2 regions of the Methylotenera sp. 1P/1 genome follow, and region 1 is predicted to be linked to the other one. Evidence: predicted binding sites of a transcription regulator. Region 1 holds the regulator's gene; the other holds the start of a gene.
What was found. The regulator FliA, encoded in region 1, starts transcription of late flagellar genes. The targets are predictions, from matches to a motif close to CTAAAGTTNNCNNAAANNNTGCCGATANNA.
Positions count from the first base shown of each region.

Region 2: the regulator FliA is predicted to act here: its motif matches at 3,474-3,503, upstream of A3Q3_RS0101005 (flagellin).

Region 1 is NZ_ARWC01000001.1:726,084-738,201, forward strand. It holds gene A3Q3_RS0103360 (class I SAM-dependent methyltransferase) at 210-1,067, opposite strand; gene flhC (flagellar transcriptional regulator FlhC) at 1,100-1,666, opposite strand; gene flhD (flagellar transcriptional regulator FlhD) at 1,717-2,034, opposite strand; gene flhB (flagellar biosynthesis protein FlhB) at 2,704-3,879, shown strand; gene flhA (flagellar biosynthesis protein FlhA) at 3,876-5,954, shown strand; gene flhF (flagellar biosynthesis protein FlhF) at 5,951-7,384, shown strand; gene A3Q3_RS0103395 (hypothetical protein) at 7,377-8,201, shown strand; gene A3Q3_RS0103400 (RNA polymerase sigma factor FliA) at 8,222-8,959, shown strand; gene A3Q3_RS0103405 (flagellar motor protein) at 8,941-9,681, shown strand; gene motD (flagellar motor protein MotD) at 9,693-10,514, shown strand; gene A3Q3_RS14105 (EAL domain-containing protein) at 10,527-12,118, opposite strand, start outside.
Region 2 is NZ_ARWC01000001.1:209,370-221,487, reverse strand. It holds gene fliS (flagellar export chaperone FliS) at 1-405, opposite strand, end outside; gene fliD (flagellar filament capping protein FliD) at 423-2,105, opposite strand; gene A3Q3_RS0101010 (flagellar protein FlaG) at 2,157-2,516, opposite strand; gene A3Q3_RS0101005 (flagellin) at 2,590-3,390, opposite strand; gene A3Q3_RS0101000 (response regulator transcription factor) at 3,828-4,469, opposite strand; gene A3Q3_RS13440 (sensor histidine kinase) at 4,664-6,103, opposite strand; gene A3Q3_RS0100990 (GGDEF domain-containing protein) at 6,147-7,988, opposite strand; RNA gene ffs (signal recognition particle sRNA small type) at 8,215-8,311, shown strand; gene dnaX (DNA polymerase III subunit gamma/tau) at 8,467-10,155, shown strand; gene A3Q3_RS0100980 (YbaB/EbfC family nucleoid-associated protein) at 10,180-10,488, shown strand; gene recR (recombination mediator RecR) at 10,507-11,106, shown strand; gene A3Q3_RS0100970 (HAD-IA family hydrolase) at 11,180-11,833, opposite strand; gene ubiG (bifunctional 2-polyprenyl-6-hydroxyphenol methylase/3-demethylubiquinol 3-O-methyltransferase UbiG) at 11,830-12,118, opposite strand, start outside.

The sequences.
Region 1 (12,118 bases):
TCGTCTCCGAACAGCCAATAGAAAACTTCTTAAATTGGTATCAGAATAACAAGCGCGGACAAAAATCAATTGAGGGAATAAAGGGCATTTTTCAGGCTTTTAATCCTGTTCATCCGTGATGCTTTAAACAGGCACTATGTATTGCTGGAAGGATTGGGAACTTAGGAGAAGCGTGTAATGACGCAGGTTTAACGCTTAGTGGCTAGCAGTTATGCCATGCGCCACACAAACAAGTCAGGTGTAGTATCGCCGGTCTGAATAATCTGCTCTGGCATGACATTGGGAATATCAAACTCAAGGCTGACCAAAAGTGTGTCATGACGCATTTCTTGGCTGGCTTTTTCCCACAATTGAGACATCGCTGCGGGTGATAAGTAGGCAAATACAACATCATAGTCTGCAAAATTTAAGGCATGATAACTACCCAGTGTAAAGGTGGCTCGCGAGCCTTTCAAATAGGCTCTTACTTTGCTGATCAACCAAGGTAATGGTGCAACTTCAATGCCTTCGACCATATCATTGGGGCGGTGCTGCGCAATGTAGGTGGAGACATCACCCAAGCCGCTGCCAATATCGATCATGCGTAAAGCATGGTGTGGACGATGTTGTTGCATCAAGTTGTGCAATGCTTGCCATACGGCTGGACGGGAAGGATAAAACGGGACTTGTGTTTTAAATGTGGTCCAGTACAGGGCCATGGTCACCACAAATCCAATGAAATATACGCTGCTGGGCACATGCAAAATGGACATCAGCCATAACGCCAGCGGGAAGAAAAAGTGAATCCAGCGCCACCATACTGCCATGCCTACACAGGTGGCAATAAACGTAGCAAACATGGACTGCAATAAGACCAAAGAGAACACATAAAACGTCATGTCAGCTGTTAACAGTGCGCTCTCAGCCGGTGCGCTCATTTTGGCGTACATCAATATCACACCGAATGCGGCAGACTGTACTAACAGTGCTAATAGCGAAGGCGTCTTACTAAGGCTTTGCAACGCACGTTGATACCAAGCAGTGTCTTCAAAAAATCTGTCTGGACGGTGTTGGCTATGAAGTTGCATTTGCGCTCGCCTCAATCATTCAATCTATACAATTAAGCTGTCATAGAAACTAATTTGTAGCTTAACTCTTTGGCTTTTTTGGTTTTGCCTGCACGTGAAGGCACATGGCATAAGTTACATACATAGTGTTGATTCAAGTCATAAGTGTTCACAATAAAATTGCCACCACAGCAGTTACATGCATTGAGTTTCAACATTTTGCTTTCTACAAAGCGTACCAAGGTCCATGCACGTGTCAGTGAAAGCACTGGTTCAACGTCTGCATCTGTTTGGCCATCAGTCACTTGTTGCAAGTACAAACCGTAGGCTTTGATGATGGCTTGAATACCGCTTACATCTGCGTAATCCACCATGAATTTATAGATATTATAAAAAATGGAAGAGTGAATATTTGGCTGCCAAGTTAAGAACCAATCGGTTGAGAATGGCAACATCCCTTTTGGAGGTGAGCAGCCTTTCATTTCTTTATAGAGTTTAATCAAGCGCTCGCGCGATAATGTGGTTTGTGATTCTAGGAGCTGTAAACGCGCGCCTAAACGAATCATTTCCATGGCCAATTGAATTTGTTCTGCCTCATTGACTACGCTTTTCTTTTGCATGATAAACCCCTTATTCCTTAATATCTTTTAGAGATCGAATGTCTCAAAAACTAAGCCATTGCATCGGCAGTTTGGCCTGCCATCAACACTGCTGTATGTAGGTGTGCTTGTGCACGATCTTTAGTGTAGTTAGTCAACATGCCTAAAATATCGCTATCATCAAAACGGAAGCGTGCTAACATCATGTTGGTATTACACAATTTTAGAAGTTGTAAGTTGCTCAAGCCTTCTAACAAGTCTGCAATGTCTTTGCTGATACCTAAACGGAAAATTGCTGTTGCTTTATCGGAACGAATTAATTGTTGTGCCAACATTAAGTAGTTAAGGTTTGCATCTTTAATCTCTAACATCATTTCTTCTTGATTCATGATTGACCCCATTCTTGTCTGGTTAACGTTATAAACATGTTGTGTTGCGTTAGGCGTACTTTGAACTTATTGATGCCTAGCAACAATTGGGGTTTGTCGGTTAATTACGTAAGCGAAACGGACGCGAGCACGTAGGCGTTTGTCCTACAAACGCCTACGTGCTGCTGATGGGTTATTTTAAAATCAATGACTTAGACATCATCACTTAGTACAAGCGTGATGCTAAATACGGTTAAAAATCGACTTTCATTGCATTAAATTCCAAAAATAGTTTAAAAATAATTAAAGTTTATCTACATAGTGTCGTTACATGGTGTCGTTAAATAGTGCTGTTACATCGGGCTGTCGCATCTCTGCGACCAATTGCAATTGCCCGTGCTCACTTTTTTTCATCTATTGACGCATTAACTTCAGTAACGGCCCGCCTTAGAAAAACTTTAGGGGAAATTTAAAATATTTTTAAAAAAGTTCATAAGACATTGAATTTAAATAATAATAAAATTAAAAATATTTATTTTTTGTAGAAAAAATGCATCTTTTCAAACAAAAAACATGCTACTGGACAAAAGAAAGGGGGGGATAAACCCTTTTATTCTCAAGATGTAATTGTCATGAGTTATCTAATAATTCAATCATCCACTAAGAGGTAATGAATAGTTAGAGATCATCATGGCTGAAGAAAGCGATTTAGAAAAAACAGAACAGGCCTCCCCCAAGCGATTAGAAAAAGCTAGGGAAGAAGGCGATGTGCCCCGCTCTCGCGAGTTGGCGGCATGTGCTGTGTTGTTTGCTTCTGGCTTGAGCTTAATGATGATGCAGCAACCTCTGAACACCGCATTAAAGCAATCGCTACGTTCCGGCTTAGAGTTTGACCGTACTGTAGCATTTGATCCTGCCGTACTATTAATGCGCGTCTCGCATACCGTATTCGATTTATTGATTGCATTTGCTCCACTGGCATTGGTACTACTTGCCGTTGCAGTTGCGTCTCCTATATTAGTAGGCGGCTGGGTATTCAGTAATAAAGCATTCGTGCCGCAATTCAATCGCCTAAATCCATTACAAGGCATCAGCAATATGTTCTCTAAAAATGCTGTGGTCGAACTTATCAAGTCCGTAGGCAAAGCCATCATCGTTGCTGGTGTTGCTTACTGGGTAGTCAGTAACGACTTAAAACCGATTCTGTCACTTTCTAATATGCCGCTAGAAGCTGGCATTGGTGAAGTAAGTGATTTAATGCTCTCAGGCTTCTTAACGATTGTGGCTGCATTGATTTTTATTGCAGCAATTGATGTGCCTTATCAGCTCTATCACTACGCTGAAAAACACAAAATGACCAAAGAAGAGATCAAACAAGAATCTAAAGAAGCCGAAGGTAATCCAGAAATCAAAGCCAAGATTCGCCAACAACAACGTGAGATGGCACGCCGCCGCATGATGTCAAAAATCCCAACAGCGGATGTGGTCATCACTAACCCAACCCACTACGCCGTTGCTGTGAAATACCAAGAAGCAGGCATGAGCGCACCGATTGTAGTGGCCAAAGGTGCAGATGCTGTTGCGCTTAAAATCCGTGAGATTGCCAAAGATAACAATATTGTCACGCTCGAGTCTCCTAAACTTGCCCGTGCCTTATATGCTCATACAGAACTAGATCAAGAAATCCCTGAAGCTTTATATGCGGCAGTGGCTGAAGTCTTAGCGTATGTATTCCAATTGCGTATGTTTAAACAACAAGGCGGCTACCAACCAGAAGTACCAAAAGCCTTGCCAGTACCTGATGCACTAGACCCACATAGCTTGATCCCAGCACCTAACTTAATGGCACAAGGAGGCTTAGCATGAACAACTTACCTCCATGGTTAGCCAATATGGGCGCACGTTCCGCTGCCGCACCAGTCATCATCATCATGCTATTGGCCATGATGATTTTGCCATTGCCAGCGATTATGCTGGACGTGTTCTTCAGCTTTAATATTGCGTTGTCTATCTTGGTCTTGATGATCGGTCTGCAAACTAGAAAAGCTTTGGACTTCATTGCTTTCCCTACTGTGTTGCTGATGACTACCATGTTGCGCTTATCCCTCAACGTGGCTTCTACCCGTGTAGTACTGACAGAAGGTCATACTGGCCCAGACGCAGCAGGTAAAGTGATTGAAGCGTTTGGCCACTTCTTGATTGGTGGTAACTATGCAGTGGGTATCGTGGTATTCATTATCCTCACCATCATTAACTTTACCGTGATTACCAAAGGTGCTGGCCGTATTGCAGAAGTCGGCGCACGCTTTACTTTAGATGCGATGCCAGGTAAACAAATGGCGATTGATGCGGATTTAAACGCTGGCTTGATTGGCGAAGATGAAGCACGTCGTCGCCGTACCGAAGTGGGCCAAGAATCTGAATTCTACGGCGCGATGGACGGTGCCAGTAAATATGTACGTGGTGACGCCATTGCTGGCATCTTGGTCATCATCATCAACATTGTCGGCGGGTTGATTGTGGGCATGGTGCAACATGATCTGCAGTTTGGTGATGCCGTTAAAAATTACACCTTATTAGCGATTGGTGATGGCTTAGTCGCACAAATCCCTTCACTCATTATCTCTGTCGCAGCTGGTGTGGTGGTATCACGCGTAGCCAACAACGAAGACATTGGCGGCCAACTGATTACCCAACTATTCAATAACCCAACTGTGATTTACCTGACTGCTGGCATTATCGGTGGTATTGGCTTGATTCCAGGCATGCCGCACTTTGCGTTCCTATTACTAGCCTCTATTTTGGCGGGTATTGCGTATGTGGTAGACAAGCAAAAAACACAAGCAGCGCTTGAACCAGAAGTAGAAGCACCGGCAGAAGTCATCACAGAAGTAGAAGAAGCCAGCTGGGATGATGTAGTGCCGGTCGATATCGTGGGCCTAGAAGTGGGTTATCGCCTGATTCCATTGGTAGATAAAGCACAAGGCGGTGACTTACTTAAACGCATTAAAGGTATCCGCAAAAAATTCGCACAGGAAGTTGGCTTCTTAGCACCTACCGTACATATTCGCGATAACTTAGAGTTACGCCCAAACAGCTACCGCGTCACCCTTAAAGGGGTTGAGGTAGCTACAGGTGAATCAAACTTTGGTCAGTTTTTAGCGATTGATCCAGGAACGGTGACAGGCCAATTAGAAGGTGCCGTGACGACAGACCCAGCCTTTGGTTTGCCAGCAGTATGGGTAGACGCCAACATGCGTGACCATGCACAAGCCATGGGCTATACCGTGGTAGACGCTGGCACCGTGATTGCCACCCATCTTAACCATATGATTTCGATGCACGCAGCCGAACTATTAGGCCGTGAAGAAGTACAAAAACTCTTGGATCACGTAGGTAAAGAATCACCTAAATTGGTTGAAGACTTAGTGCCTAAACTCTTATCGTTCGCACTCGTACAAAAAGTGCTCCAAAACTTACTGACAGAAGGTGTGCATATCCGTGACATGCGTACTATTTTGGAAACGCTGTCCGAGCATGCAATCCAAACACAAGATGCTGGCGATTTGACTGCGCTAGTACGCGTGAAACTGGGTCGCGCCATTGTGCAAGACTTGTTCCCAATTGGTAACGAAGTGACTGCCATGACGTTAGACGGCAACCTAGAGCGCATTTTATTGCAAGCCTTACAAAACAATGCAGCCAACAATACATCTATAGAGCCAGGCATTGCCGAAGCCTTAGCCAGACAAGCCGAGACTGCCTCTAAACAACACGAACAAATGGGCTTAACCCCTGTGTTATTAGTGCCAGCGCCATTACGCGCAGCACTTGCAAAATTTTTACGCCGTTCCGTTCCACATCTTCGCGTGTTGTCACACGAAGAATTACCAGATTCAAAAACCATTCGCGTCACTAGTCTTATTGGAGGTCAAGCATGAACATTAAACGATTTTTCGGAAAAAACTCACGCGAAGCGTTGAGCATGGTACGTAAAGCCTTAGGCGAAGACGCGGTGATTATTTCTAACCGTGCCAGTAATGGCGGCAATGAGATTCTTGCAGTCAGCGAGGCAGACATGCATGCGATGGCGAATCAGTTCAGCCCTCTCAGCGCAGATATGCTGGACAGTCCGACCATGCAGCTTCCACAAGAAACGTTTGAGGATGAAGAGGAAGAGGATTACGCGGATGCGCCTACCCTGCTTTCCATTCTCAATCAAAACAAACGTGCTGTAAAAGCGCCAGAGTTTGTGCCAGAAAAACCCAAAGCGGTAATGCCGGCAGCCAAAGTTTCGCCTAGACAAGAAGCGCCTTCTAGACGCGCAGCTATGGAACAACCAAGTTTTGATATGCAAGCAAATGACGATATGAGCGGCTTGTCTCACCAAGAGTTAAGTCAACAATTTAGCATGATGTTGAATGAGATGCGTGGCATGCGTAGCCGTGTGGAAACACAGTTAACGGCCATGGCATGGAACAACAATCTGCAACACAACCCGGTGAAAGCCAAAATATTGAGCACTTTATTAGCCGCTAACTTTAGCGCATCACTTTCTAGACAGTTGGCAGAAAAATTACCAAACAGCCTGGAAATGAACCGCGCATTGGCTTGGATCAAAGGTGCATTGGCCAGAAATCTGGATACGATTAAAGACGAAAGCGAATTATTAGACCAAGGCGGCGTATTTGCTTTGGTAGGCCCAACTGGCGTGGGTAAAACCACTACTACTGCTAAATTAGCAGCGCGTTATGTCATGAAGCATGGCACACAAAACTTAGGCCTCATCACTACAGATGGCTACAGGATTGGTGGTCATGAGCAACTGCGTATCTACGGTAAGATTTTAGGCGTGATGGTCTATGCCGTGAAAGACGAAGCCGATTTGAAAATCGCCTTGAATGAACTCAAACACAAACACTGCATTTTGGTGGATACCGTAGGTGTGAGCCAACGTGACCGCATGGTGACAGAACAAATCGCCATGCTTTCTAAAATGAATGTGAATATCAAAAAGCTGCTGTGCCTGAACGCTACTTGCACCGGTGAAACATTAACTGATGTGATCCGTGCCTATAAAGGCCGCGCGTTGGATGGCTGCATTATCACTAAATTGGATGAAGCCGCGACCATTGGCAATACCTTAGACGTCATCATCCGCGAGAAATTAAAACTGTACTACACCACGCACGGTCAACGCGTGCCAGAAGACATGCAAGTGGCCAACAAAGTAGAGTTGATTTCCAGAGCATTGACATTGAATTCGACCAGCTGGCCTTTCCAATACTTGGAAGAAGAATTGCCATTTGTGGTGGCCAATGTAGATAACTACGCAGATTACGTGAAAGCGACGGAGGTGAACCATGCTTAATGTGCCACAAGACCAAGCGGCTGGCTTACGTAGAATCATGGCGGCGCCTGCGCCACGTATTATTTCTATTATCTCGGCTGCCGCTACGCAAGATAAATCTCGTCTGATGACGAATCTTGCAGCATCGATCAGCGACCAAGGCAATAAGACATTAGTCATCCATGCCTCTAAAGAGTCTTCTGAGACTTATTATGGCATTAACGCCCTACCTACTTTGGTGGATACTGCCGGTAAAAAAATGGGATTAAACAAAGCCATTCATTTATCGCAACATGGTTTCTCCATTGCCAAAATGATGCAGAAAAGCCAATTGGATCAGATGTTGAATCACACCATGAGCGAATACTTAACCCAAGTATTTCATACCTTGGCCGATCAGTACGAGATTTTATTGGTAGACGCTTCACTCAATAAGGCTCATTTACTACCCATTAGTTTGCTCAACGATGGCGAAATTATTATCCAGCTCACGCGTCAGCCAGAATCGATTAAAGATGCGTATGCCATGATTAAAAAGGTCTACAGTCAATTAGGCCGTCGTCACTTTGGCATCATTGTGGACGATGCTACTGAACAGCAAGCCAAAGTGGTGTTTAACAATATTTCATCTGTGGCTAAACGCTATATGCGCATTGATTTAGAGTATTTTGGTGCGATTCCAAAAGATGACCATTTGAGCAAAGCCTCGCAATTAGGCCGATCTGTCATCGAGGCATTTCCATTGGCAACCGCCTCTAACGCGTTTAAGAAAATGGCACTTAAATTAGATTATAAGCACGCTACTCCTGCAGATTTTACGCCTGCACAATTTGCCTGAATTTAGGCCAGAGGTTATTTATGTATACAGTTACTGGTAAACACGATCAAAAAAGTGAAATGCTGACCAAGCATGCCACCATGGTGAAAAAACTCGCCTATCAACTCAAGGCAAAACTACCGCCCAGTGTTGAGCTAGACGATTTAATACAGGCTGGCATGATAGGACTGCTGGATGCGATTAACCGCTATGAAGACACGCACGGCGCGCAATTTGAAACGTATGCAGCCCAGCGTATCCGTGGTTCTATGTTAGATGAGTTGCGTAGCGCAGATTGGCTACCGCGTAGCATTCGCAAGAATATGCGTGATATTGAAGCAGCTATCCATCAGTTGGAACAACAACTTGGCAGAGCACCTTCAGAAAACGAGATTGCTAAAAAGTTGGATGTCTCGCTCAATGATTACTACGAAACACTGGGCGATTGCCAAGGCCATCAACTGGTGTATTACGAAGACTTTCATGATGATGAAAGTGGTGGTGAGCACTTTTTAGACCGCTATGTAGACGACGAGAACAGCGACCCGATCAAAGGCCTGCTGGAAAGTGATTTCCGTGATGCGCTCATTGAATCGATTGAAGCGTTGCCCGAGCGTGAAAAAATATTGATGGGACTTTACTACGAGCAAGAGCTCAACCTCAAAGAGATTGGTGCCGTCATGAACGTATCCGAATCCCGCGTATGTCAATTACATAGCCAAGCGGTTGGCCGCTTACGTGCACATTTGAAAGAAAGAGCATGGACTGGGGTAGTTTAGCTGGCCTAGCCATTGCCCTGCTCGCACTGGTTGTTGGCCAAGCGGTAGAGGGTGGGCAAATTGCCTCATTGGTACAGCCAGCTGCGCTGCTGATTGTGCTATTTGGCACTTGCGGCGCAGTATTGCTGCAAACCAATTATGCAAGCTTTATAGAAGGCGTAGTGATGGCGAAACATGTATTTATCACGCCACATGACGATCGCCGTGAGTTGGCTGCACGCATCAGCGCTTGGGCCACATATGCACGTAAAGAAGGCATTTTTATGTTGGAAAGTTATTTAGGCCGCGAAACTGATCTGTTCATTCGCAAAGGCTTACAACTGATGATCGACGGTACACCGCCTGACCGTATTCGTGAGATTTGTGCGATTGATATCCATTTTTATGAACTCAAACAACGCAATGCCGCCAAAATTTGGAGTGCAGCGGGTGGCTACGCGCCCACCATTGGCATTTTAGGTGCAGTAATTGGCTTAATCCATGTGATGGAAAATTTATCTGACCCCAGCAAATTGGGCAGTGGTATCGCAGTTGCCTTTGTCGCCACCATTTATGGCGTAGGCTTTGCTAACTTAGTGTTTTTACCCATCGCCAGCAAGCTTAAAGCCTTGATTACGCACGAGATGATGCGCCGAGAAATGCTACTGAATGCCTGGGTATCGATTGCACGCGGCGACCATCCGAAAATTGTGGAAGAGCGTTTGCAGTCTTACTTACACTGATGTGACGAATCATGATTAGAAGAAAACCACTGGACGATGATGACGATAACTCAGACCGCTGGTTAGTATCGTATGCAGACTTTATTACCCTGCTGTTTGCCTTTTTTGTGGTGATGTATGCCATTTCATCCGTGAATCTCAGCAAATACAATGCGCTGACTAACGCCATAGATACTGCATTTAGCGGCGATAGCGCACCAACAGTGCCACAGCAAAAAAAAATAGACGTAAAACCGCAACCGGAAAAATCGCTGATTAAACCATTACCACTGAGTTATTTGTATCAAGAGAAATCGAAACGTGAGCGTGAAAACATGGCTAAGTTAGGCGTTGATCTTTCTAACAAGCTTGCGCTGATGATACAGGATGGTAAAGTACAAGTGATGCAAAATAACCGTGGCGTGCGCATCGATATTAACGACAGCGTATTGTTTAACTCTGGCTCCGCAGACCTTGCAGATTCTGCTGTGGAAATCATCAACGAAATCGCAGTGATTTTGAACGCCAACCAACGCTTGATTCAGGTAGAAGGCCACACTGACGATACGCCGATACATACACACCAGTTTTACTCCAACTGGGAGCTCTCCGCAGTGCGTGCCAGTACAGTAGTACGCATGCTAAATGCAGCAGGCGTAGTAGAAACGCGTTTAAGCGCACTAGGCTACGGCGCTACCCAACCTATTAGCAGTAGTGACACCGAGTTTGGTCGGGCAAAGAACCGTCGCGTATCGATCATGATTTTGTATGAGACAAAAAACGAATTGCAAGATACGCTAGAAATTAAGCCTCAAGAAGTCAAACTGCAAGAAATCACACCACAAGTGCCATAACTGGCATGCGTATTATTGTTTACTCAGCTTTAAAATTGCATTGAATTGCTCAATGGGCAATGGCTTACCAAAAAAGTAACCTTGGTAACGACGGCACCCATTGGTAAGCAAAAGTTCGCGCTGCTCATGGGTTTCCACCCCTTCAGCAATCACGCCGATGTACATACTTTGCGCCATGGCAATGATCGTACGCACAATCGTCCTATCGTGGCTATCTGTCACAATATCGCGCACAAAAGACTGGTCTATCTTAAGCTGATAGAGCGGTAACCGCTTTAAATATTGCAGCGATGAATAACCCGTACCAAAATCATCTAGCGAGAACTGCACGCCAACCTGCCCCAGCGCATTCATGTACTCTACGGTTTCTTCTACATTTTCCAACAACATGCTTTCTGTCAGCTCTAAGCGCAAATGCATCGCATCAATGCCATGTTTTTGTATGCTGGCTTTCACTTGCTGCACAAAATCCACTTGTCTAAACTGCTTGGCACTAATATTCACGGACAAAGTCAGCTCACGGGTATTGGGATCCGCCTGCCATGCTTTGATTTGTGCACAAGCGGTATCTAGCACCCATGTACCAATCGGGATAATCAAACCACTTTCTTCCGCCAGAGGAATAAACTCGGCCGGCGAAATCATGCCGCGCTCTGGGTGTAGCCAGCGAATGAGCGCTTCCGCACCAAATGGCTGTCCTAAATGATCGACTTGCACTTGGTAGTAGAGTTTGAGCTGGCATTCGTTGATGGCTTTTCTCAGCTCTGTTTCTAAACCCACCAATGCTGTGATGTTGGCTTGCATTTTGGGGTCAAAGAACCTAAAGGTATTGCGCCCTGCTTTTTTGGCCTGGAACATGGCAATATCAGATTGTTGCAACACATCCTCTGCATCCATTTTCTGCTGCCCAAACAGGGTAATGCCCACACTGGCGCTGCTATGATGTTTTTGCTTGGCAATCGTGAATGGTTTGTTCAGTACTTTTAAAATACGATCTGCGACAATTTCTACTTGCTTGGCCGCCTCAATCAACTCACTACTTAGGTTTTCGACCAGCACAACAAACTCATCGCCACCTACGCGTGCAATCGTATCGGCAGCTTGCAGATTGGCTCTTAATCGATTGGCCACCTCTACTAACAGCATATCGCCTATATCATGGCCGCGTGAATCGTTCACCGTTTTAAACTGGTCTAAATCCAGATACATCAGCGCACTATTGGCCCCAGATTCAAGATTCATCGCCATGGAACGCTTGAGTTGCTCAAATAAGAATCTGCGATTGGGCAAGCCGGTGACGTCGTCATAATAGGCTAAGTGCGCAATCTTAGAAATGGATTCGCTACGCTCTAAGGCGATGCTGATCAGGCGCGCGGATTGCTCAATCAATATCATGTCGTACTCATCCGGCGCATGCGCCTCATGGTGATAAATGCCAAAGGCACCCAGCACATTGCCTTTTGCCCCAATAATGGGCTCCGCCCAACTGGAACCAATGCCATATTTCTGGGCAATTTCTCGGTTCTTAGTCCAGTAAGGATGCGTCATCACATCCTCTACAATCACCCGTTTTTTAATAAATGCCGCCGTACCAATCGAGCCCA
Region 2 (12,118 bases), 520 kb from region 1:
CGCAGCGTTTGGTTTTTGGTTTTCAATCGCTTCCCACGCGCCTTTCAGCTCTGTGAGCAGGCCAATCACTTCTTCAACCAATGGCGCTTGATTATGGATATTGGCCATGGTTAAACGTTGTGACATATAGGCGTACAAAGCATCTAAGCTTTGTGCGATCTCACCGCCAGCTTTTTTATCTAAGCTTAAACGTAGGCCACTTTCAATGATTAAAATGGCTTTAGAAATCATCTCACCTTTATGCTGTATATCTTGATTAGCCATGTGCGTAATGGCATTGCGGCAAGCCGAAATAGCGCCTTCATACAGCATCACCACTAATTTATTGGGGCTTGCGGCGACCACACCTGTTTCTAAACCCAATTGGGCGTAAACATTGGCACCATTACTTTTAAATCCAAACATGTTATGTCCCCTTTTTATTAGTTATTGCCGAGCGCTGAAATCTGCTGTGAGAGATACGAGCTTGTATTTTGCATACTCGATAACAGTGTATCCAAACGTGTGTATTGATCACGGTAACGTTTCTCAATCACGGTCATTTTCAAATTAAACGCATCGGTCTGTTGCTCCAAACGTTTCACTGAAGCCGTAATGCCATCCGTACGAGCTGCCAGCAAACCTTCATCGTCCAGCAAACCATCCAAAATATCATCCAACTGTGCAGCATAGCCTTTCACAAAAGTCACTGTACCGCGTGCGCCTGTGCTGCCTCCGGTCACTTTAATTCGTAAGCCTTCGCTGACATCACCGGCTGCACCAATCAACTCTTGATTCAAACCAGTGCCGGCAACACCGTTGATCATGCCTAGCATATTAGTATTATCGGAACCTAATTGCGAAACTGTAATGGGATAGGTGCCAGATTGTGTTTTACTGGTGCTACCAAGGTAAGATACTTGCGCATCCGAAGTCCTAGCAGAGGTCGAAAACAATGCTGCAATATCATCAAAATGGTTGCTAATCGCATCGGTCAGCTTAGTGCTGTCTAATGCCAATTTACCATCACGCTGAAAACTCACGCCAATGTCGGTCAACGAAGTAATCGTGCCGCCCGTATCCACCACTTTGGTCACCACAGATTTAATTTGCGCCGTGATATTGCGTGCAGTCGCATCGCCTAACAACTTACCGGAAGATTTTCCAGTTTCGTCATATTTGGTGAGGGTACGCAAGGTATCGTTCAGCTTGTTATACGCATCCACAAAGGCCGTCACCGATTCTTTGATTTTGGCTTGATCGGACGCCACAGCCAAATTGACGGGCTGACTATTGCTGGTGCCTAGCAAATTAAGGGTAATGCCTTCAATCGCATCACTCACACTATTGCTGGCTTTGACTACATCAATGCCATCAATATTGAGTAAGGCATTCAGTGGTGCTTGTAACTGGCTCATGTTCTTGCCAGCGCCCGCAGTCGATAATGGATCATAAGCCAATCTCGATAAACCCGTGTTATCCGTTGGATTACCGTCATCATCGGCTACGGTAATCTTCAGACTATTCACCTCGCCCGTTTCTTTAGAGGTAATCACCAAGCGATTGGCAGTACCATCATTGACGATGGTGGCCGTCACGCCACCATTGGCAGCGTTAATCGCATCTCGCACACCCGCTAGCGTGTTATTGCTTGCATCGATAGTGACATCAAATGAGGTCTTGTTTGGATTGGCAGTAAAGCTAGCAGGCGTGGCGGGTGAAACAATCTCAGGGGCATACGTACCAAACGCTATGGTCAATTTTCCAGTGCCGATGACATCCGTGGTATTGGCCACTCCATCTAAAGCAATTTTCTGTGATTTTGCGAGTTGATTCACGGTGATTGCGTAATCACCAATAGTTGCACTGCCATTTGCCGTAGCGGTAAACATGCTAGGCGTGGCAGATGTGGCAGATTGTGCGTTAAATTTGGAAGCAGCTGCCAGTGCACTGACCGAAGTTTGAAACGTGGAAAGTGCACTTTTTAAAGTGCCATAAGCCGTAAGCTTAGCTTCGTAAGCAGTTTTTTGGTTGGTAATTAAGGTGAGCGGTCGTTGTTCAACGCTCATTAAGCTACTGACAATTGAATTAACATCAATTGCTGAGGTACTTGAGACTGTTGCCATAATTATCCATCCTTAATATTTACTGCATCCTATTAAAGCGCACGCTTGCTGTTACGCCGTTTGTCTAATCACCAAGCCTTGTAACTTATCCAGCGTCTTGGTAATCGCCATTACTTCTTCGTTAGGAATCTGTCTTAACACTTTTTGGGTGGCGGTATCGACGACTTTGACGACAATCCGCTCAGATTCCTGATCAATTGAAAACTGAATGGTTTGTAACGCAGGCGCTACATAATCATTCAATTTCTTCACTGCGCCAGTCAATGTTGCTCTATCTAATTCAACAGCAGCTGGTAAAGACTCTTCTGGCTTCGTAACGACTTTTAGGCCACTAGTGGCCTGAACGGTTTGACTTCCTGGAACAGCAGTTAATTTAGCTGTACCGTATGCATCTAAAGAAGATTGGAACATGTTGTACTCCCTATCTTACTGAAAATTCCACAGAGCTTTCGCCCTGTGGAAGTCAATTTACTCAAGTTACGAATTACCCTCTTAACAAGCTCAATACGTTGTTTGGTAGTGAGTTTGCTTGCGCTAACATCGCTGTACCTGCTTGTTGCAAGATTTGACCGCGTGTTAAGTTAGCTGTTTCTGCAGCAAAGTCTGTATCCATGATGCGTGATTTAGCTGCTGATTGGTTCTCTGAAGCCACTTGCAAGTTACCTACCACAGCTTCAAAACGGTTTTGTACCGCACCCAATGTCGCACGTTTAGTATTCGTTGCATCTAACGCTGTATCAATTGCACCTAACGCTGTTGTTGCTGCTGCTGCTGTTGAAACGCTACCTGTAATGGTTGCTGCAGCTACTGCTGATACAGAGATCGTGTCGCCAGAATCAGCGCCGATTTGGAATGTAGTTGAACCACCACCAAACACTGCTGTACCGTTAAACTTAGTAGCTGTACCGATACGTGTCACCTCTGCAGCTAGTTCTTGGAACTCAGCATCTAGGTTTGTACGGTCACCAGCAGAGTTACTGCCGTTGGCAGATTGCACTGCCAATTCACGCATACGTTGTAATGCGTCTGTTACTTTACTCAAACCACCTTCAGCAGTTTGTGCAAAAGAAATCGCATCGTTTGCATTACGCATCGCTACGTTCATGCCACGTACTTGTGAGTCCATACGTGTTGCAATCGCCATACCAGCAGCGTCATCTTTCGCGCTGTTTACACGTAAGCCAGAAGACAAACGTTGGATAGATGTATTTAAACCTGATTGTGAAGCGCTCAAGTTACGTTGTGTGTTTAATGAAGCAATGTTTGTATTAATTACTGCAGCCATGATAAATCTCCTAAATAAAATAAAATATTCAAATCACCCTACTGTTCGCTTGGCAACTTTTCATATTGCGTCGCACTTAAATCTATTATCGGTAAGCTTTTGTAAAAGTTTAGGGTAAGAACAAAACTTTTTATGAAACAGTTACTTAACCCACATAACCTCAAACAATTACCGATTAAGCAGACCCGATGAATATGATGTCGGCTATCATTTTCAAAACTTTAGGGTAATACCTTTTTATTTAGGGCTGACTCCTTAAAAAATACGATATATCAGCATGATAGCGATTATTTTGTGTGGTGAAGGGATTAACAAAGAGACAAAAACCAGCTATCTCTTAAGATAAACTTTGAGGAGAATTAGTGCACAAACGTAGATATGCGAGGCAAAAAAATGGGGTTTGCATAGCAAACCCCGAGGACTACCTCCCGATAGATCTAAACCAGTTGATTCTTAATCGCGTAATGCGTGATGTCAGAGTTATGACGTAAATGCATTTTTTCTAACAAACGTGTGCGGTACATACTCACTGTTTTTACAGAGAGCGATAATTTTTCGGCAATCTCACTCACAGAGAAGCCCGATGAAATCATGATCATCGTTTGGTATTCGCGGTCTGAAAGTGTCTCGTGCGGATTTTGTGTTTTTTCATCACTGACTTGCTCAGCCAAAATCTCGGCCACTTCTGGCGTAATATATTTTTTGCCTTTGGCTAAGGCGTGAATGGCTGACAATAATTCATTAGATGCGCTGTGTTTACATAAGTAGCCAGAAGCCCCTGATTTTAAAGCGCGTACAGCGTATTGATCTTCCATATACATAGACAACATCAATACAGACAGTGAAGGATTATCGCGTTTGATGCATTTCAATGCGTCCATGCCGCTGCGGTCTGGCAGTGAAATATCCAGCAACATCACATCGGCCTCAATCTCACGCGCAAATTTAATCGCTTCAGTCGCATTTTCTGCTTCGGCAACCACTTCAATTTCACCGGTGGTGGATAAGATTTGTTTGATGCCTGATCTTAAAATGGCATGGTCATCTACCACAATCACTCTAATTTTTTTGTTGTTCATACGCACCCCTTAACTGTTAATTACTTAACAGCAAATTGCGTGCCAAACAAAAAAATAAGTGTAAATTTTTGATAATTTATTAATAAATAATTGTATTTAAACAGTTAATTAAAATTACAAAATGAAAAAGCCACCCTGTGGGTGGCTAACTAACTATCGAAACTACAAGAGAAGTGATGAATTTATAACGGGGTTTATATCGGCAAAGTGACCTCTACTTTGGTACCGCTACTCGCTTGGTCTACCACGCCAATAGATAAGCTACCATTCAATGCAGACACACGTTCTTGCATACCGCGAAGCCCAAATGAGTTGGTTTTTAGTTTATCCACATCATTGATACCAATACCGTTATCAATCACTCGTAGTGTTACTTCATAGCCCGAGGCTTCTAAGCTCACATTCACTTGTGAGGCTTTGGCATATTTCGCAATATTGGAAAGTGATTCTTGGCAGATTCTAAATAAAGCCATCGATTGCTCTGTGGAAAGCATGATCTCTGCTTGATTAGTGCTAAATACACATTTTAAACCGACTTGTTTTTTAAACTGATTCACCTGCCACTCAACTGCATCGACAATACCAAGGTCTAAAATGCTCGGTCTTAAATTGCCAGAGATACGATGTACCGCTTCAAACGTACGGTTCACAATCGCTTCTAAGTTAGCGGTTTGTTCTAAAGATACGGATTGCTGTGCAGCGATTTGTTGTGCAATGCTGGCCAGGCCCATTTTAATAGCGGTTAGATTACCACCCAAGTCATCATGAATCTCGCGCGCAATGCTAATACGCTCTTGCTCTTTCACTTGATTCATATGGGCAGTCAATTGCTCTAGCTCACGGCGTGACTGTTCAATCTCTAACTTCTCTAATTTACTTTGTGTGATGTTCAGCATAATGCCATCCCACTGCACCACACCATCGCCTAACTGGCTAATAGTGGCACGCAAGTTAATCCATTTGGTATCTTGCCAACCATCAATCCACACCCGCCCTTCCCAATCCAATTTTTCTAGGCTTTGCGCACTGCTGATGAGTTTGGCACGTAAATCTTGGCGGTCGCGCGTATTCATAATAGAAAACAACTGCTGTGCATCTACCTGCAAGTCGTTTGCGGTAAGTCCTAGTAACGCTTCACAGCCGTCACTCACATAACGAAAACTCACTTCGTGATCAGCCGTCATTTGCATTTGGAACACCAAGCCAGGAATATTGGAGACAATGGCTTGGAAACGCGATTCACTCTCGCTGAGTGCCATCACTACTTTTTCGTTAGGGGAGATTTCGCTTTTTGTCACAAGAATATATTCGGTTTGACCTGATTGTATTAGCATAACACGGAGTTGATTTTTATGAACCCCAGCCTCAGGCAGCGGCTGATTGACGCTCAATTCGAACAGTGCTTTTTTGTCACGCTGCTGGTTTACATACGTGACCAAAGTTTTTGAACTCACCCCGAGGATTGCTTCCAACTGTTCAGGTTGAATCATTAACTCATCATTGCCGATTCTCTTTTGTGCCTCATCACTCGCATAAAGCAAATTCAGCGTAGTGGCATCCAACACATAAATTTCATCGGTAGGCGCCAATGTGAGTGATTTTAAAATTAACTGTGATTCGACAAGTGCTAACAATTGAATTTCCTTACATCAAAAGTGGTATACATCCGGCGTGTTCCTATTGCGCTTTGGCTAAATCCAGCTCAGTCATCACCTTGTTTTTGCCAGATTTCTTGGCTAAATACATGGCTTGATCGGCACGGTGAATCAGACCTGTTTGATCTTCTTCTACTTTAAACAAGGCAATCCCTGCGCTAAACGTAATCAGCAAGCGCTCGTTATTGCCTAAAAAGTATTCTTTGGTCAGCGTGCGTTGCAAACGTGTCATGGTAATGACAGCCTCGTCAATGTTGGTATCTGGCAACAGAATGACGAACTCCTCACCACCAAGCCGGGTCACAATGTCGGTTGGGCGAATGGTTTTTTTGACGACATTGGCCAGATGTTTCAACGCAACATCTCCCACGTGATGCCCGTAGGTATCATTGAGGTGTTTAAAGTTATCAATATCCAGCAGCGCCAATGTTAATGGGCCACCACCGCGACCAAACCTTGAAATTTCAGTGGTCAGTGCGTCATCTAAACCACGTCTGTTTAATACACCGGTAAGTTGATCCATGCGCACGGCTTCACTCAGCTGTGTCAGTTCTTCTTGCAGTTTTTTGATTTTCTCTTGTGAGCTCTCTGCTTCTTCACGTTGATGTAGCAATGCCTCACGTGAACGCATGATGTCTGCCTGCATGGTATGCGTATCGCGCATCAGGCCTTCTAACAACTCATTGATTCTCAAAATATCATCAGTCTCAGAGAGCTTATCAGCGTAGACTTCGATTTTTTCATGATAGCTACCACTAGTGTCCGCCATATGTTTCAAGCGGTCCACAAAAGTAGAGATCATCGTTTTGAAGGAGTTTTTTGCTTCGATTAAACTATGTTTAATCATGCCTTGTTTATAGATGACTTCTTTTAAGCTTTTCTCTGCCGATTGAATCTGCACGCGATCTAGCGGACCAGAGATAATGGTTTGCACAGTAGCGACTTGCCCTCTTAGCCATTGATCCTCGGCCACCAGTTCACTGATATTGCTGAGTAGCAATTTGAGCAATCTTAATAAATCTTGTTTAATGCCTTCTTCGTTTGCACCAATCAGTTCCACTCTCACCAGCAGTGCTCTAAATTGCTTGGCCATAAACTGCCAGTCTTTTAATTTGCGGGCCTTTTCAGTCAACACCGCTAGTTCATAGGCTTCTTCACGCAATTCCGGGTAGCCATCTAAACGTGGAATCAATCCGTGGTTCAATGACTGCTTCAACATGTCTTGTAAAATCTGGAAAGTCTCATGAAACTGTTTAGTTTCATCATTGCCTACGCCGATGACAGCGCTCAATTTATTGTCGATTTTTTGCAGTAATGTCGTGTCAGCTTGATTAGCCTCATCTGGCTCGGTCAATGCTGGCATCGCATTCTCGCCAACTGGCTCATTCGCACCCCAGCTGGTCGCTAGATTTTGAATTTTGGTAGACAGCTGAGAGTCGCTACCGTAATTAATCAGCACGCGTTCCAGCGTTTCTCTTTTACGCGCAATATCGGTACTGCTACGGCGCGCATCCCAACCTTTGAGTAAAAGACGAATCGCATCGGGCCATTGTTTGGATTGGGTCACACTGCTGTCCATGCCCTCATTTAACACATCGGCTAGCCCGGACCAGTTATCCTGCTTCAATAGCTTTTCCCAGCGGTTGATCCAATTGGCTTGCTCTGTGCTCTGATTTGGTAATTGCTTCAATGCTTTTTTAATCGCACTGTTTAAGGTTTCTTTTTGCGGAACACCCGCAATCTCATTGTAAATAAGCTCGTAATTATTGGGCGTAGGCTCAACGCGGCGCATTGCCATTTGCTTAATGGTCTCGCGTGCGATATCGGGTGCCGATACAATTTTTTTGGGTTGAGGCGTTGCCATAATAATTCTGAGATTTCCTAAATGGACAATTGTCGTCATAGCATTTTGGCGCGATATGCATGATTTTGAATGCTTGAAAAAGCACACTTAAGCCCTCTAATTGCTAAAATTAGCGCAGTTTATTAACAAGATTGGCTGGCCTCATCTGTGAGTGATAAGACCAGTGAGAGAAAAATTGCCACGCGAAGTGAAGTTGAACGGAGGAAAGTATTGTAAAATACTGTTTGGCGGGCCTCCCCGCATTGTAAAGTAGCCAACCTGGTCAGATGCGGAAGCAAGCAGCCACAACTATTGAGCAAGTGCCGGGGGTTTGGCTCGCCTCCTCCACTTGTATGGAAGATAACGTTGTTTGATTGGATCGTTCACATGCATGCCAAACGTTTAGCACTTTTACATGCCGGACACATCATCTAGTCATCAAGTGTTGGCATGTTACGTACCCATGTATCATTTAACGTATTGACGCAAAGGCCACTAGATGTCTTATCAAGTACTCGCACGTAAGTGGCGTCCCAAATCATTTAATACCTTAGTCGGGCAAGAGCATGTCGTGCGCGCGCTTACCAATGCGCTAGAGCAACAACGCTTGCATCATGCATATTTGTTTACCGGCACACGCGGTGTAGGCAAAACAACCATCGCGCGTATTTTGGCCAAATCCCTTAACTGTGAGCAAGGCATTACCGCTACGCCATGTGGCGTATGCAATGCCTGTACAGAGATTGATAAAGGCCGCTTTATTGATTTGATTGAGGTAGATGCTGCCAGCAACACACAAGTAGACGCGATGCGCGAGCTGCTTGAAAATGCACAATACGCACCCACAGCAGGCCGCTTTAAAGTCTATATCATCGATGAAGTGCACATGCTTTCTAAGAGCGCATTTAATGCCATGCTGAAGACCCTGGAAGAACCGCCGGCACATGTGAAGTTTATTTTGGCCACGACTGACCCACAAAAAGTGCCGGTAACGGTACTCTCACGCTGCCTGCAGTTTAACTTGCGTCAAATGGCAAGCACCACGATTACAGAACATCTCACGCAAATTTTGCAACAAGAGCAGATTGGGTTTGAAGCCAGCGCTATTCATTTAATTGCGCGTGCCGCTGCCGGCAGCATGCGTGATGCGCTCTCGCTCACAGACCAAGCCATTGCTTATGGCAACCAAACCGTGAATGAAGCAGAAGTACGCAGCATGCTGGGCGCAATTGACCAAAGTTATCTATATGAGATTTTGCAGGCACTGCTTGCGAATGACAGCGCTGCGCTGATTGCCAAAGCAAAAGTCATGGACACCCGTAGCATCTCATTTGAAGCGGCACTGGGCGATCTATCGGGCATACTGCATCAAATTGCCATTGCTAAAACCTGTCCGGAAACCATTGCCAATGATTTGCCAGAGCGTGCTGCACTCTTGCAGTTAGCCGAGACCATTTCTGCTGAAACCCTGCAGCTTTACTACCAAATCAGCATTCTGGGGCGCCGTGATATCGGGTTAGCGCCCGATGAGTATGCAGGCTTCACCATGACCCTGCTGCGTATGTTGGCCTTTACGCCACAAGAAAAACTATCAGATTCTGGCGAGCCAGAACGCAAAGCCGTTACCAACACTACTAATGTCTCCGCCAACTTAGGCGATCAGCGTAAAGCCGTGCCAGAAGTAGCCCCTGCCGCACCGCAATTAGCATCTAGCACAACGGAATTAACATTGCCTCAACCCGTTATTAGCAGGCCAATAGCACCAGAACCTACGTTGGCCGATGCACAACAAGAGTCAAACGAGCGCAGCTTTAACGGAGATTGGCGTACGCTAGTAGAACAGCGGCTCAAACTAGGCTTGGCACGTGCATTGGCACAAAACTGCGAAATGGTCACTTATGACGAGCACAGCATTACGCTTAAAGTGGCTGAAACGCACAAGCATTTAGCGAGTCCAAACTATCAAGACAAACTAAGCGATGCGATACATCAACACTTTGGGCGTAAAATCAAATTACAGTTTGAAATCGGCAGCGAGGCCAATACCCCTGCCAAGCAAATAGCGATTGAAAAAGCGACGATTCAATCGAATGCCGAAACCGCTATTTTGCAGGATCATTTTGTGCAATCCTTGATGAGCGATTTTGGCGCCACGATTATTCCTAACTCAATTAAACCTGTTCAATAATTCATTTAATAAAGGAGCATTCAAATGATGAAAGGCGGCATGGGCAACATGATGAAGCAAGCCCAGCAAATGCAAGCAAACATGCAAAAGGCGCAGGCAGAACTAGCCACAACTGAAGTGGAAGGCTCTGCAAGCAACGGCATGGTTAAAATCACCATGACCTGTAGCCATGATGTCAAGCGTGTGGTGATTGATGATGCAGTGATGGACGACAAAGAAACATTAGAAGACTTAGTACTGCTGGCGTTAAAAGATGCAAAAGCAAAAGTGGAAGCCACCTCCAGCGCGCGCATGAGTGCAGTCATGCCAGCCGGCTTTAAAATGCCTTTCTAATTTAACCCACATTACCTTGTGAAAAATCCACCCGCCCTTGAGCAATTGATCGAAGCCCTGCGTTGCCTGCCAGGCGTAGGGCCAAAATCTGCATTACGCATGGCTTACCACCTGATGCAGCGTGATCGAAAAGGTGCAGGACAGCTTGCATACTCCATGCAGCACGCACTAGATACGATTGGCCATTGCCAACTATGTAATAACTTTAGTGAACAAGCCGTTTGTGCATTGTGTAACGCTGAGCAGCGCGAGCCTAGTATGTTATGCGTGGTGGAAATGCCTACGGATTTAATGATGCTGGAACAAACACAATCTTACGCGGGGATGTACTTTGTGCTGATGGGTCGCTTGTCGCCAATTGATGGCATTGGCCCGAAAGAAATTCACTTAGACAAACTCATTAAGCGCGTGCAAGACGGCGTCATCCAAGAGGTGATTCTGGCTACCAATTACACCAGCGAAGGTGAAGCTACCGCTCACTATATCAGCGAAATGGTGAAAGCCCGCGGTATTGCCGTAAGCCGCATCGCACGGGGTTTACCTATGGGCGGCGAAATAGAGTATGTAGATAGTGGCACGCTCTCCACCGCGCTAATTGAGCGAAAAGTCGTTGCTTAATGAGACTCTTTACTCTGAATATAATGATTGGCCCAACGGATTTCCAGCTGATTTTATAGCTTAAATTTCTAGCTCAAATAAAATCCAACAATTCTTCAGGCTGATGAATCATGACATCAGCCCCCCAAGCTTCAGGCCTATCACCGGCATCCAAATAGCCAAATAACGCAACGACTGTCTGCATGCCTGCGGCTTTTCCTGCTTGTATATCACGCTCTGCATCGCCCACATATATACAATTTGCAGGGTCCACAGCAATCTGTTCACATGCCATCAACAAAGTGGCCGGGGATGGCTTAGGCTGTGGCGCATCGTCACCACTCACCACGCAAGCAGCTTGCACATGCAAGCCCATGCTTGCCACCAGTGGCTGCGTAAAGCGTTTAGGCTTATTGGTCACAATGCCCCATGGAATTTGGCTTTCATCTAACGCAGTCAGCACGGTTTGCATGCCCGCAAACAACTTGGGTTGCCGAGTAAACACTTGGTCATACAAATGCAAATACTCATCACGCAATACAATAAAATTAGGATCTTCTGGCGTCACACCAAACCCCAATCCCAATAAACCACGCGAGCCATGTGACGCAAATGGACGAATCTCATCATCGGTTAATGTTGGCCTGCCGTGACGCGTCAATTGCAAATTCAGTGCGTAGCCCAAATCTGGCGCAGTATCTACCAGCGTGCCATCCAGATCGAAAAAAATGGCTTGTATAGAACTCACGCTTCTGCCTTTTGTGCATGCACCATGTAATTCACACTGACATCGCTGTTAAGTGAGTACTGTTGTGTAAACGGTTGATAATGCAGCCCAACTTGGTCTTGTAATGTGAGCTCCGCATCACGCATCCATGATGCCAGCTCAGAAGGCTTGATAAATTTGGCATAATCATGCGTGCCACGTGGCAACATATTGAGAATATACTCCGCACCTATCACGGCCAGCAAATAGGCCTTAGGGTTGCGATGAATAGTAGAAAAAAATACCTGTCCACCCGGCTTCACCAAC